DNA from 3 places in the Cytobacillus sp. MT66 genome. Region 1 is predicted to be linked to each of the others. Evidence: predicted binding sites of a transcription regulator. Region 1 holds the regulator's gene; each other region holds the start of a gene.
What was found. Region 1 encodes Rex, which represses fermentation and respiration genes when NADH is low (regulators of the CRP and FNR family bind a similar motif). Its sites were predicted from a motif close to TTGTGAAATATTTCACAA; they were not measured.

Region 1 (4,784 bases):
CCCAAAGTTCATTTAATACTCGTTTATTAGATGACAGATCCGCCTGTTCCTGATCATAGTAGCCAATCATGACATTAGAGCCCTTTTGAAAGTTTCCCGATAAGGCGGGCTGCTTTTCAACAATGGTTTTTAAAAGAGTAGACTTTCCGATTCCATTTGGTCCTACCAGGGCAATGCTTTCGCCTCGCGTGATCCGGAATGAAATCCCCTTTGAAATTTCTGCATCCTTATATCCGACTGATATGGAATCAGCTTTTAATACCTCATTGCCTGATTGCCTTTCTATATCAAAGCCAAAGGAGGCAGACTTTTCATCCCCTAAAGGACGATCCATCAGCTCCATGCGATCTAGCTGTTTTCTGCGGCTTTGTGCCCTTTTGGTGGTGGAGGCACGAGCCAGATTTCGCTGAATAAAATCCTGCAGCTTCGCAACTTCTTCCTGCTGTTTTTCAAACAGCTTCATTTCCCTTTCAAAATTAGCTGCTTTTTGGTCAAGGTAAGAGCTATAGTTCCCTGTGTACTTTCGGGTTTGTTTTCTCGATAATTCATAAACTAAGGTAACTACTTTATCAAGAAAATACCGGTCGTGAGAAACGATTAAAATGGCTCCATCATAACTCTGCAAGTATTGCTCAAGCCATGACAGTGTTTCAATATCTAGATGGTTCGTCGGCTCGTCCAGGATTAAAATATCGGGTTTGGTCAATAATAGCTTTCCTAAAGCGAGCCTTGTTTTTTGGCCCCCGCTTAACGTGGAAATCTTTGTTTCGTAGCTGAAGGAATGAAAGTTTAACCCGTGAAGAACGGAGCGGATATCCGATTCATACTGATAGCCGCCTTGCTCCTTAAATTGAACCTGTAGCAGATCATATTCTTTTAAAATACGTTCATACTCATCGGGATTGGCAATAAGATCGGGATCCGCCATTTTTTCCTCCAGGCGGCGTAAATCCTTTTCCTGCTTTTGCAAATCCTCAAATACAGTCAGCATTTCATCCCATATAGACCGGTCGGATTCTAGACCGGTGTTTTGGGCAAGATAGCCGATTTCAATCCCTTTCGGCTTAATAATATCTCCGGAATCATAGGACATTTGACCGGCAATTATTTTTAGCAGCGTGGATTTGCCAGCCCCATTTCGCCCGACTAAGGCAATCCGGTCTCTAGTTTGTACTTCAAGCTTTATATTCGATAAAATGGTATCAGCACCAAAGTTTTTTTCTAGCTGATTAACCTGCAGTAGAATCATTTCTTTCACCTCTATACTCTAGAAATAGTGTAACCTATTCGAATTAGGCGGGCAACAAAGGAAGCATAGTTAAAGACATTCGTATCTTGAAAACTGGGTGCGGAAAATTGTGAAAATTACCACAAGAAATACACAGCTTAAAAAAAATAGTGTATGATTTGAATGTGAGGTGTTTATTTAAAATGGCAGATTTCACTCATTTTAATCAAGAGGGCAGGGCGAAAATGGTAGATGTAAGCGATAAGCCTGAGACAGCCCGGACAGCAATTGCACGATCAAGCATTACAGTTAGCAATGAAATATATGAAAAAATAACTGCTAATAAAATGAAAAAAGGCGATGTCCTGGCCGTTGCACAGGTAGCTGGAATCATGGCAGCCAAAAAAACATGGGATATTGTCCCGATGTGCCATCCAATTTCTTTAACCGGAGTGGATATATCCTTTGCATGGAAAGAGGAAAAAGAACAGTACATATTATTAATCGATGCATCTGTAAAAACCAAGGGCAATACCGGTGTTGAAATGGAAGCGCTAACGGCTGCATCTGTCTGCGCATTAACAGTCTATGATATGTGCAAAGCTATCGATAAAGGAATGGTAATAGGGGAAACTTATTTAGTAGAAAAAACAGGCGGAAAAAACGGAGATTTCAAAAGAGAATCCATTTAACATTTTATTATTTAAGAAAGGGAGGGACATCAATGCCGAATGAATCAATGAAAATACCGCAGGCAACTGCAAAACGGCTCCCTTTATACTACAGATTTATAAAGAATTTACACTCCTCGGGCAAACAAAGGGTTTCATCTGCGGAGTTAAGCGAAGCTGTTAAAGTGGATTCTGCAACTATTCGAAGGGACTTTTCCTATTTTGGGGCTTTAGGGAAAAAGGGCTATGGATATAATGTCAATTATTTATTGAACTTTTTTCGGAAAACCCTGGATCAGGATGAGCTCACAAAAGTTGCCCTTATTGGGGTAGGGAATTTAGGAACCGCGTTCCTCAACTATAATTTTCTCAAAAATAACAATACGAAAATTGAAGTAGCCTTTGATGTGGATGCAGGCAAAATTGGCACAAAGATTGGAGAGGTTCCTGTTTTTCATATGGACAATCTCGAAAAAGTTCTCAGAGAGCAGCAGATCCGGGTCGCCATTTTGACTGTTCCGGCCCCTGCAGCGCAGGCCATTGCCGATCGGCTTGTTCATAGTGATGTGAAAGGGATCTTGAACTTTACTCCAGCAAGATTAAACCTTCCTTCAACCATCAGAATTCACCATATTGACTTAGCTGTAGAGCTGCAATCGCTCATCTACTTCTTGAAGAATTATCCGATTGATACGGAAGAGGATTAAAAAAATGAGCCAAAATTGAAGTGGCTCATTTTTTGTTCTGTGCTTTCTTAAATTTAAAATGAAAAGCAATCATCCTCAGACCGCTTCCTAAATCGAAGGTTGCAATAAGAATGAGGAAGTAAGTGAAAATCCCCCATGTTTGTTCCCTTTGAACATTTTCTATGGCAATGGATGTGAAAAGAATTCCGAGAATAATGTAAACGATCCCAGAAAACAAGGACCCCCTCATAATAAACCTCCAATAATGGCTTGCATTTTTTCCATTTGCTGCAGCCAATTTTCAATACTTTCCTGATTAAGCTGCAGGATTGCGACTAAGGTATTCATCGAAACATGGGCAAAGATCGGAACGATAATCCGCTTTGTTCTTACATATAGAAAGGCAAAGGTAAAGCCCATGGCTGAATATAACAGGACGTGTTCAGGCTCTGCATGTGCCAATGCAAAAATAACTGAACTTATTAGTGCCGATAAAATAAAATTAAGCCTCTGATGCAGGGCGCCAAAGATAATTTTTCGAAAAACGATTTCCTCAAGAATTGGCCCAATAATGGAACTTATCAGGATGACAAATGGAAAAGCTTCTATCAGACGCATAATGCTTTGCGTATTTTCTGAGCCCATTTCTATTCCGATAAGTCTTTCGATATTTGCGGCAAATGACTGGGCAAATAAGGCGAGAAAGACACCGCCAATCGCCCATGCAGCAGCAGTAATTGGTGAGGATGCACTCCTCATCGGATTATTTTTCATTTCTTTTCGCAAAAGCGCAAGGGTGATGATAAGCGTGATTGTAAAGCTGATCATAATCCAGGCTGCTACAGCAAATATCTCTATGTCCTCGGGGGGCTTCCCAAACAAAGAAGCCGCGAATACAACAAGGGGCACACCGGCAATGCTTGAGAATTGCATGACAATATAAGCAATAAGAATGAACCAATATTCCTTTTTCAATCTATTGTCTCCTTAAATTTGCTGATTCATAATGATACCTTTCCATTTTACTAATAAAGAGGAGCTTTTTTCAAATTGTAGGTGTTTTTAACAGCAGGAATAAGGATAAACTATTTGAGGTGCTAAGGTTCAGTGATCAGAACTTATATGATGATGATTTTTTTTGCAAAAAATAAAGCTTCTCTCTTGCAAATAGATTTGAAATTCATTAATATAATAATTGTGTTAGCACTCATCAGAGGAGAGTGCTAATAAATAAAATTTACATATTTTATTGAGGAGGTAGTTTCACTTGTTAAAGCCACTAGGTGATCGAATTATTATCGAGCTTGTTGAAACAGAAGAAAAAACTGCAAGCGGTATTGTGTTGCCGGATACTGCAAAGGAAAAGCCTCAAGAAGGCAGAGTTGTTGCTGTAGGAACTGGCCGTGTTCTTGATAATGGCGAACGTGTTGCACTTGAAGTTGCCCAAGGCGATCGTATTATCTTCTCAAAGTATGCCGGTACTGAAGTGAAGTATGAAGGCAAAGAATATTTAATTCTGCGTGAAAATGATATTCTTGCTATTGTCGGCTAATAGCTTACAAGTTAATATCCTATCTGTTAATAAATAGCGATGAATGTATTTAGAAGATAAATTTCTTACTATTTTTGAGGAGGTTTTTACAAATGGCTAAAGACATTAAATTTAGTGAAGATGCCCGCCGCGCGATGCTTCGCGGTGTTGATGCTCTAGCGGATGCAGTAAAAGTAACTCTTGGACCTAAAGGACGCAACGTGGTTCTTGAGAAAAAATTTGGTTCACCTCTTATTACAAATGATGGTGTAACCATCGCAAAAGAAATTGAATTAGAAGATGCTTTCGAAAACATGGGTGCAAAGCTAGTAGCTGAAGTTGCAAGCAAAACAAACGATGTAGCTGGTGACGGTACAACTACGGCGACTGTTCTTGCTCAAGCCATGATCAGAGAAGGCCTTAAAAACGTAACAGCTGGCGCGAACCCAATGGGTATCCGCAAAGGAATCGAAAAAGCTGTTGTAACAGCTGTTGAAGGATTAAAAGCTATCTCTAAGCCAATTGAAGGAAAAGAGTCTATTGCACAGGTTGCTTCTATTTCTTCTGATGACAAAGAAGTTGGCCAATTAATCGCTGAAGCTATGGAGCGCGTTGGCAACGATGGTGTTATCACAATTGAAGAATCTAAAGGATTCACAACAGAGCTT
Region 2 (4,784 bases), on a different contig from region 1:
CAATTCTGTTTTTCTTCCAATTACACTTTTTGCAAGTTCATCCCATAATTTCTCTGTATGTTCCATTTTTATTCTCCTGCCATATTATTTTGAAATTTTAAACTAATTATAGCATGACTAGTAATAGTGGGACTATTTTAAAGTTTGAGGCAAATAAAAATCCCTTGACTCGTGTAAGTCAAGGGAGATATAATTTTTCATTATTAATAAGTTAAAGCAAATAAGCCTTTGATGTGTGAAAGATAACGAACATTACTTGCTTCTTTCATTAATGTAGCTGGAAGGCCTTTAAGCTGTGTTCCGTTTGCACCGATGGAAGCAACAGAGTCATTGCGGCCAAGGCTTGCTAGTGTACCTGAGTTAACAGGATTAAATTCTTCCATAGTTTTTTCATTAAAGAAAGCAAATAAATTGTAGCCAGTAAGTTCACCCATCTGCCAAGCATTTTGTGCAGTTGGAGGGTATGGACGACCGCCCTCTTTAGGGAATGCAACAGCACTGTCGCCAACGATAAATACTTCAGGATGTGAAGTAGATTGAAGGTATTCATTGACAGTTGCGCGTCCGCGGTCACATGCTAGACCTGATTCGCCGACTAAAGGATGGCCAGCAACGCCGCCAGTCCAAACAAATGTGTTGGCAGTAATTTTTTGTCCATCTTTAAGCTCGATGACATTTCCGTCAACCTTTGTAACAGGAAGTCCTGTTAAGAACTCAACACCGCGTTTTGCTAAGCTTTCAGTAGCACGCTCAATTAAATTGTCCGGAAGCACCGGAAGAATTTTCGGACCTGCTTCAATAAGCTTAATTTTAAGGTCATTGAAGTCAACGCCATAACTTTTAGCGATTTTAGGCATGTTATCGATGATTTCGCCAACAAGCTCAACACCTGTTAAACCGCCGCCGCCAATAACGATCGTAGCATCGGCTTCATTTTTAGTTTTAGAATATGCTTCGATTCTTTCAACAATATGATTGAAGATTTTATTTGCATCTTCAACAGATTTTAACACCATGCTGTTTTCTTGAAGTCCTGGGATGCCAAAGTATCCAGTAACACTTCCTAAACCAACAACAAGTGCGTCATATGATAAGGTTTGTCCATTATCAAGCTTTACTTCTTTGTTATCAACATTAAATGATTCAACTTTTGAAATCACTAAATTAATGTCTTTGCCTTTGAATAGTTTATCCAATGGAAGAGCGACAGCTTTCTCAGAGATTGTTCCCCCTGCAAGGCGGTGCAATTCAGTGATAATTTGATGTGTTGGGTATTGGTTTACTACAGTAATGTATGCGTCTTTTGCGTTTAAATATTGACGTGCAGTTAACGCAGTAAGAACACCGCCGTAACCTGCGCCTACAATAACGATATGTTTTGACATGTTTAAATCCTCCGTCCCTAACTTTGTTGTATAAAAGAATTATTTTTGTTGTTTGCGTTCATTTGAAATTTCAAGATAGGCATTAACAAAACGGAAAAGTTTTTGTGCCTGCGGATCTTTTATCATTTTGATTAGACCGAAAAGACCAATTACTTCATTCTTTTCATCCGCACGATCTTTTGCTTCAATAGCAGCAGATGCGATTGATTTTACAGAATCTTTTACTGGTCCTGCAATTTCTTTAATTGCGCCAACAGTGTCATTCTTTAATACGTCGTCAGTTGCCACGGATTGAGCAAAGTCATATGACTTGTTAAGAATATTGAGCAGTTCAGTTAATTTAGGTAATTGCTCCACTAAAGCTGTTAAAGCATCTTGAACCTCTGGCTTTAATAGCTGATCAAGAATATCAAGCTTGTCTTGGTTAACAGACTCTAATTGCTGTTCAGGCTTTGTTTCAGTAACTGTCGCTGTCATTTCCTAAACCCCTTTGTACAAATATTTATTCATATTATTAACTGAAAGATAATCCCAATTTGTTAGAAATTTCACAAAGATGTTCATAAAAGTTCTACTTTTATCTATTGATTTTTATCCTTCCAGTTTCCCTAAACAAATATACGACTAAATTCTGGTTTTGGCAAGGCTATTTTCATGCGAAATCTCTATGGTGGCATTGAATTTTGCCTTAATCAAACCAGCCCATTTTCCATAAAACAATCAGAAGAATCGTCCCGACGGAAAACATCACGCCAAGTACACCAAAATAGCCCCAATGCCATGTTAGCTCCGGCATATATTCAAAGTTCATCCCGTAAATGCTGGCAATAAAGGTTAATGGAATGAAAATTGAAGACATAACAGTGAGGGTTTTCATGATATTATTCATTCTATCTGAATTAAGTGATATATAGCTGTCACGGATATCATTTGTCATTTCTCTATTAGATTCAATCATTTCTGAAAGCCTTAATAAATGATCATAAATATCCATGAAATACAATCTTTCCTCTTTTGGAATAATTACACGTTCGGAATTTAAAACTCTGTACAGCAGTTCTCTCATCGGAAAAATCGTCCGGCGCAGCTTGAGGAGTTGACCTCTTATTTCGAATAAATCCTCTATCACACTGTCCTCTTTCATCTCTAACTCATTAATTTCATCTTCTATTTTGTATAGTGACGGAAAATACTCATCAACAATTTTATCCATTAAAATATAGAAAAGATTTAAGGCCCCTTTTTCAAGGATTTTTTTGTCGCTTGTCATTTTTTGCCGAATCATTATAATTTCAGGTGACGTGGATAAATGGTAGGTTACAATGAAGTTTTTTCCGACAAATACATCAATTTCTTCTGGCAAAAGAGTGGATTGATTAAGGGTATGGAGTACGAAAAAATCATAGCCATCGTAGTAATCGAGCTTTGGACGCTGCAATCTATGCATACAGTCTTCAATAGCCAGCGGATGGAAGTCAAAAGTTTGATTTAGAACTTGTGATTCCTCATCGGTTGGTGAATCAAAGTCCATCCAAAACCACCGAATTTCCGGATTAAACAACTGCTCTTTTGGCAAATCTTCGATAAGTCTCCATTCATTTGTAACTGCATATGTGCGAATCATCCGTCATCCCCCTATAAAAGGTAGAATTCCCTGATGTCTTTTATTTATATGGCAAAATAAAAGGAAGGAGATCTGTTATATCCCCTTCCATTGTTAGTATTCCTTTTATTATTGGCCATCGGCTCCATTTAAAGTAACTCTTCGAACATGGCCGTCATCAAAATTATTGGCCCGTTGCGCTTGTACTTTATCGTTCAGCAATTTCTTTTGATCGACCTGCCTTGATGGCGTTTGCTTATCCTTGGACACTTAAATACCTCCTCTGTCTCTTTAAATCCTTCTTATTGTGCTTATATTTCCGTAAAATAAACGATAAAGTAATCGGTCTTTTCCCAAAAATTTCTTTAATAATTTTACGATTGTTCGGTTTTTTTCATCCTTTTTATTTCATTTAGTAAATAGTCAACAAATGTATCATCTCTTACAAGCCAAGCTGCATGATTTCTTTTTAAGAAATACACACCCTCTTCATAAGTTTCAAAGGTTTGATCCATTTGTTTCTTGTTTCGGTCAATTTTCCACTCAGAATCAGATACCCGTTTAAGAAGATAAAGGTTTTCTTCACGGTCTTTATAAAGTGTGCCGAATGATGATTCCTTTACGTTGTACCGAGTGTTTCTGGCATCTTCTCTTAATGGTTCAAGATGAAATGTCCCAGCAACAAATTTTTTATAGGCGCTGTCGGTTAAAGAACAGCCTGAAGCTTTTGCGTGGCCGCCGCCGCCAAATTTTCCCGCTACTTCAGACACATCGATATGATCATGAATCGTTCTGAATCCGACTCGTTTTCCGCCCATATTTAAGATAGCGATATAATCAAGATGCGGATATTCCTTCCCTAATTCATTCCCAAGTTCAGAATGATAAGATTCAGCATGAACGATTCCTGCCAGATGTGATCCAATCTGGGCCTGAATAAGTTCGCGGCGCTTGCGGCGAATATACCGTTCAATTTTTTCTTCTTCCATATCTAAAATTCTTTTTTCAAAATCATCGAAGGAAAAATGGTCACTTGTATGAAGTCTTTCAATCATTTTTTCTTCAAACTCATCAATAGATACAAGAAAGAATAATGCATTTAATCTCTGGGCCTGCTGATTATTATTCTTTTCCCATTCCCATGTGTCATACTGTCTGACAAGCTCCACAAATTCAGCAATAGCGGGTGCTGGATTTAAATGGCTTCGGTTTACCAGGTATTCATATAATAATGATGTCGCACAAGTCAATTTCCCATCCTCATCCTCGACTACAATATGCGCCCACTCATAATCATTGAAATGGAGGGATGTTTTATGATGATCAAGCATCTGAACTTTTCCGCCTGCCTGAAAAAACTTTTCCAGCCGCTTTTCATTTTCCTCGTTGACGGAGAGATCAGTAATAATTAGAGATGTGTCCCTGTCCCCGTTCTCGTAAAACCATTCTACCTCGCGGTCAAGGCCGGAAATAGAGTTATAACGAACCTTTACATTTTTGCCAAAAGCAAGCTTAGCAAGGATGCCGCATCCGACACCATCTAAATCATTATGTGACAGCAAATGATACATTGACTTCACCCCAAAGTTAGTATGGATTTATTATGGAAGAATTATTGAAAAATTTTCAAGTTTAGAGATGTAAAAAAGACCTGAAAGCAATTATATGCTTTCGGGCCTTTTGTAAAATAATTCATTGCAGTCAAGCGAATTTTTCATTGAATCTATAATAGAATCCAATGGGCTGCTGAAAATATACGGGTAATCAATTTCTTTCAGTTCTTCTCTAATTGGATA
Region 3 (4,784 bases), on a different contig from region 1:
GGTGATTTTCATGAAGAAGCTGCTGGCCATTATTTCGATTTTCCTCTTTTTCTTTTTTCATTCCACGAGTTACGCTCATACGCTGAATCACCCTCCTATTCCTAAGGAATCTCCTGATGCTGAAAAAGTACAGATTATTGTTTTAGATCAGGAAAAAAGTGAACAGGAGATTAGAAGGCTGGTTGGATCGGTGCCTGATGTGGAGCTAAGGCATATTTACAAGTATGCGTTAAACGGTTTTTCGGTAAAAGGAAAACAGGCAGATATCAATCAGCTTTCTGCCATTGTGGGCTCTTCACATGTCTCTCCTGTCCATACTTATACGGTTCATGCAGAAGAAAGCAATAAAGTGATTGGTGCTGAAGAGGTAAGAGGAATTTTTGATGGTCAAAATAGAAGGCTGACTGGCAAAGGGGTAAGAATCGGTGTGATTGACACTGGGATCGATTATACCCACCCGGATCTAAAAAATAACTATGCGGGCGGCTATGATTTAGTAGACAATGATCAGGATCCCATGGAGACACTTGCTGCCCAAGGAGCGCCGACCCTGCACGGCACCCATGTTGCAGGGATTATTGCAGCAAACGGGAAAATAAAAGGCGTGGCGCCGGAAGCAACAATCCTGGCTTATCGGGCTCTTGGCCCAGGGGGAAGCGGAACCACAGAGCAGGTCATTGCCGCTATCGATCAGGCAATCAAAGACAATGTAGATATTGTGAATTTATCGCTCGGCAATAATGTCAATGGTCCAGACCTGCCGATTAGCCTGGCACTTAATAAGGCTGTCGAAAAAGGGGTTATAGCAGTAACCTCATCAGGCAATTCGGGACCAAACAGCTGGACGGTCGGCTCACCGGGGACTGCTTCAAAAGCCATATCTGTCGGTGCCTCAACCCCGACTATGGAAATTCCTTATATTGATGCAGGAGGACTCAGGCTTCGGCTAGAACCATTGCATGGTTCTAAAGACTGGGACTTTAATCGCTCCTACGAGATGGTGTATGCAGGCCTTGGCAAGCCAGAGGAATTAACGGATGCAGACGGAAAAATTGTTCTTCTGGAAAGAGGGGAACTAAGCTTTACAGAGAAGGCGGTCAATGCCAGCAAAGCCGGTGCAGTGGCGGCTATTATTTTCAATAATACAAAAGGAACGTTCTTTGGTAACTTAGAGGCGGATGTTTCTATCCCCGTTTCCGCTATTTCAAAGGAAAAAGGCGAAGAGATAAAAAAGAAAATAACAAAAGGAAAGCTGCTTGTCCGAACGGAAATTCATGAGGAAAAAGACATCCTTGCTGATTTCAGTTCACGCGGACCGGTCACTTCTACTTGGGAAATAAAACCTGATGTATTAGCGCCAGGTGTGGCTATTAATAGCACCGTGCCAGGAGGATATTTGCCCCTTCAGGGAACGAGCATGGCAGCCCCGCATGTAGCAGGTGCTTGTGCCCTTATTAAACAGGCGCATCCCGACTGGGGACCGGAAAAAGTGAAGGCTGCTTTGATGAATACAGCGGTATCGCTTGATAATCGCAGAGGGGAACCGTATCGGGCATTTGAGCAGGGGGCAGGAAGGATACAAATTGAAAAAGCCCTAAAAACCAATGTACTGGCAATGCCAGCATCCCTGCAATTTGGCAAATTTCAAATTGCTGATCGGATGCATGAACACAGCGGTTTTGTCACGGTTGAAAACACCGGCGAGGTGCCGCAGCAATTTTCCTTTACTATTCCACGCGCGGAAAACGGGCTGTCCTGGAAGTTTCCTTTATCATTCTATTTAAAGCCAGGGGAAAAGAAGCGGGTTGAAATCAAACTGTCCGTTGAACCAAAGCTTTTGGAAAAAAAGATCTATGACGGCGCCATTATTTTACATGCAGGACCCCAGCAGGTAAGGATTCCATATTTATATGTCCTTGAAGAACCCGATTATCCAAGGGTTATGGGATTTGGCTTGGGGAAAGGGGACTCCCAGGAAACCTACCGCTATGAGGTATATCTGCCGGGGGGAGCAGAGGAATTTGGCATAGCCGTATTTGATAGTGACAGCCTTCGCTTTATCCAATTTCTCGATTGGAAAAGAAACGTCAGCAAAGGGCAGGTAATGAAAGAGATCAAAAGCAGCCAGCTGCCAAAGCCTGGTGTATATATTATGAAAGTGTTTGCGAAAAAGGCCGGACAGGAGGATTCTATTGAAACCTATCTGATAGTCCAGCCCAACGGAGAAGTCCTTGAGGAATCAAGTCCTGAAAGACTAAGGAAGTAATAGAAAAAGGCGAGGAAACTGCACCTCGCTTTTTTTTTATTATAGAAAAATGAAATTGTGACTAAAATGTGAACATACCAAATTCTAGCGGATTTGTTAGTGAGCTTTTTCACTATAAACGCATTGACATTGACAAATCACTATTGTATGCTTACAAAGGGTATAAACCTATAGGGTTTTCTTAAATATTTTGCAGTGATTTTCTTGTAAGCAAGTGATGAATTTCGCTGGCATAACCTCGAAAAACCCGCTAAAAACATTCTCTTAGCAGCAAAGAGAGGATGCGTTTCAATGCGTCAGAAAAACCGCAGCCCCTTTCAAGCGATGGGCTTGATGTCCGCTATTCTATCACAATTAGTCGGATCTGTCTTAATCGGCATTTTCATTGGAAGATGGCTTGATAGGGCGGCAGGTACCGAACCGCTATTTTTAATCATAGGTTTATTAATGGGGCTATCGGCTGGGGTTTATGCGATGCTTCGCCTAATCCAGCACTTTTTCACAGGAGAATAAACAAAATGTCTGAATTAAGCGGAATATATAAACGACAGCGAAAATATATGTTTCTTCTGTTGTCTGTTTATGTGCTTGGCTGGGGGTTTACTGATTACCAATCTGTCTTCCTTGGGCTTCTATTGGGTACTGCTTTAAGTTTATTTAATCTGTGGCTTTTAGTTAGAAGAACAGAGCGATTTGGAGAAGCGATTGTCAATGGGACAAAGGTGCGGTCGCTTGGAATGATTACTAGGATGGCTTCTGCTGTTCTGGCAGTGATGGTTGCCTTGGAATATCCCGAGAAAATCCATCTGATAAGTGTGGTTGTTGGATTAATGACATCCTATATTGTCATTATGATAGATTATTTTTTTCAATCTTTTCATTTACATAAATAGTGGGGAAGAGAGGTGAAACACTAATGCATCACGAAGCTCCTTTATATGACTTTATGGGGTTAACATTTAACTTAGCTAACGTACTGATGATTACAGTTGCAAGTCTCATTGTCTTCATCATCGCAGTACTTTCCACCCGTCGTTTAGCCATGAAGCCAACAGGAATGCAGAACTTTTTCGAGTGGATCATGGATTTTGTTAAAAATATTATCAATAGTACGATGGACTGGAAAACAGGCGGAAGATTCCACATTCTAGGTATTACATTAATTATGTATATTGCCATTTCTAACTTTCTAGGACTTCCGTTCTCAGTAGTAATAAATGATCAACTATGGTGGAAATCACCTACAGCTGACCCTGTCGTAACATTAACATTAGCGACAATGGTTGTTGGACTTTCACATTATTATGGAATTAAAATGCACGGGTTTGGCCATTATGGTAAAACCTTTGTACAGCCAATGTGGTTCTTATTCCCATTGAAAATCATTGAAGAGTTTGCCAATACCTTAACACTTGGCTTGCGTCTTTACGGGAACATCTACGCAGGGGAAATCCTGCTTGGACTACTAGCTGGAAGCTTGGCTACTGGCGTAGGCGGTCACCTTGCGGCCATTATTCCAACTCTTGCATGGCAAGGATTCTCAGTCTTTATTGGTGCCATCCAGGCATTCATTTTTACCATGTTAACAATGGTTTACTTGTCTCACAAAGTGAGCGCAGACCATTAATATATACTGTTCATTTTATGAACAAACCATTATAAATAATATATTTTTATACAATTTTAAGGAGGAACTTAATAATGGGTCTTTTAGCAGCAGCAATTGCAATCGGTTTAGCAGCACTAGGTGCTGGTATCGGTAACGGTCTTATCGTGTCTAGAACAGTTGAAGGTATTGCCCGTCAGCCAGAAGCTCGCGGTATGCTTCAAACTACAATGTTCATCGGGGTTGCGTTAGTTGAGGCGATTCCTATCATCGGCGTAGTTATCGCGTTCATGGTTATCGGTGGCTAATTCATACGATAGAAATTTTTAAATGGCGAAGATCATTCAATTGAGAACCTTCGCCATTCCTTTATGTATTACTAAATTCCTGAAAAGAAAACGTTAATATAAACCTTTTTGAAGACTCTTGAAGGGAGTGAATCGTCGGTGTCAAGTTTAGTACTTGGATCAGCTTTTAACGGCGGGGATATTTTATTCCAGCTTGCGATGTTTATCATTTTGCTTGCGCTTCTTAAGAAATTTGCCTGGGGTCCATTGATGGGCATTATGCGTGAGCGTGAAGAGCATATCGCTAGTGAAATTGAATCAGCAGAACAAAGCCGTGCCGAAGCGAAGAAGATTTTAGAAGAACAAAGAGAACTTTTAAAAGAAGCTCGCGGTGAGGCGCAAGGCTTAATTGAAAATGCGAAAAAGCAAGGCGAAATCCAGCGTGAGGAAATCGTTGTGGCAGCCCGCGAAGAGGCAGATCGCTTGAAAGAATCCGCTAAGATTGAAATTGAACAGCAGAAAGAAAAGGCTGTTGCTGCTATTCGTGAACAAGTTGCTTCATTATCTGTATTAATTGCTTCTAAAGTAATTGAAAAGGAATTAACTGAAGCCGATCAAGAAAAGC

Region 2: AC1Q59_RS00620 (helical membrane plugin domain-containing protein) is a predicted target of Rex. The motif match lies at 1,922-1,939, and genes of this name have one in related genera.
Region 3: AC1Q59_RS14725 (AtpZ/AtpI family protein) is a predicted target of Rex. The motif match lies at 2,364-2,381, and genes of this name have one in related genera.

What each region holds. Positions count from the first base shown of each region.
Region 1 covers NZ_JBXAFB010000030.1:4,060-8,843, forward strand. Annotated here, with positions in the region: gene AC1Q59_RS24300 (ABC-F family ATP-binding cassette domain-containing protein) at 1-1,249, opposite strand, end outside; gene moaC (cyclic pyranopterin monophosphate synthase MoaC) at 1,432-1,920, shown strand; gene AC1Q59_RS24310 (redox-sensing transcriptional repressor Rex) at 1,953-2,606, shown strand; gene AC1Q59_RS24315 (DUF4305 domain-containing protein) at 2,632-2,835, opposite strand; gene AC1Q59_RS24320 (CPBP family intramembrane glutamic endopeptidase) at 2,832-3,560, opposite strand; gene groES (co-chaperone GroES) at 3,853-4,137, shown strand; gene groL (chaperonin GroEL) at 4,230-4,784, shown strand, end outside.
Region 2 covers NZ_JBXAFB010000001.1:128,251-133,034, reverse strand. Annotated here, with positions in the region: gene AC1Q59_RS00630 (AAA family ATPase) at 1-66, opposite strand, end outside; gene AC1Q59_RS00625 (NAD(P)/FAD-dependent oxidoreductase) at 204-1,385, opposite strand; gene AC1Q59_RS00620 (helical membrane plugin domain-containing protein) at 1,425-1,862, opposite strand; gene corA (magnesium/cobalt transporter CorA) at 2,074-3,009, opposite strand; gene AC1Q59_RS00610 (hypothetical protein) at 3,118-3,258, opposite strand; gene AC1Q59_RS00605 (DHH family phosphoesterase) at 3,363-4,559, opposite strand; gene AC1Q59_RS00600 (transglutaminase-like domain-containing protein) at 4,650-4,784, opposite strand, start outside.
Region 3 covers NZ_JBXAFB010000007.1:199,924-204,707, forward strand. Annotated here, with positions in the region: gene AC1Q59_RS14720 (S8 family serine peptidase) at 11-2,266, shown strand; gene AC1Q59_RS14725 (AtpZ/AtpI family protein) at 2,558-2,779, shown strand; gene AC1Q59_RS14730 (ATP synthase subunit I) at 2,785-3,159, shown strand; gene atpB (F0F1 ATP synthase subunit A) at 3,183-3,893, shown strand; gene atpE (F0F1 ATP synthase subunit C) at 3,968-4,180, shown strand; gene atpF (F0F1 ATP synthase subunit B) at 4,319-4,784, shown strand, end outside.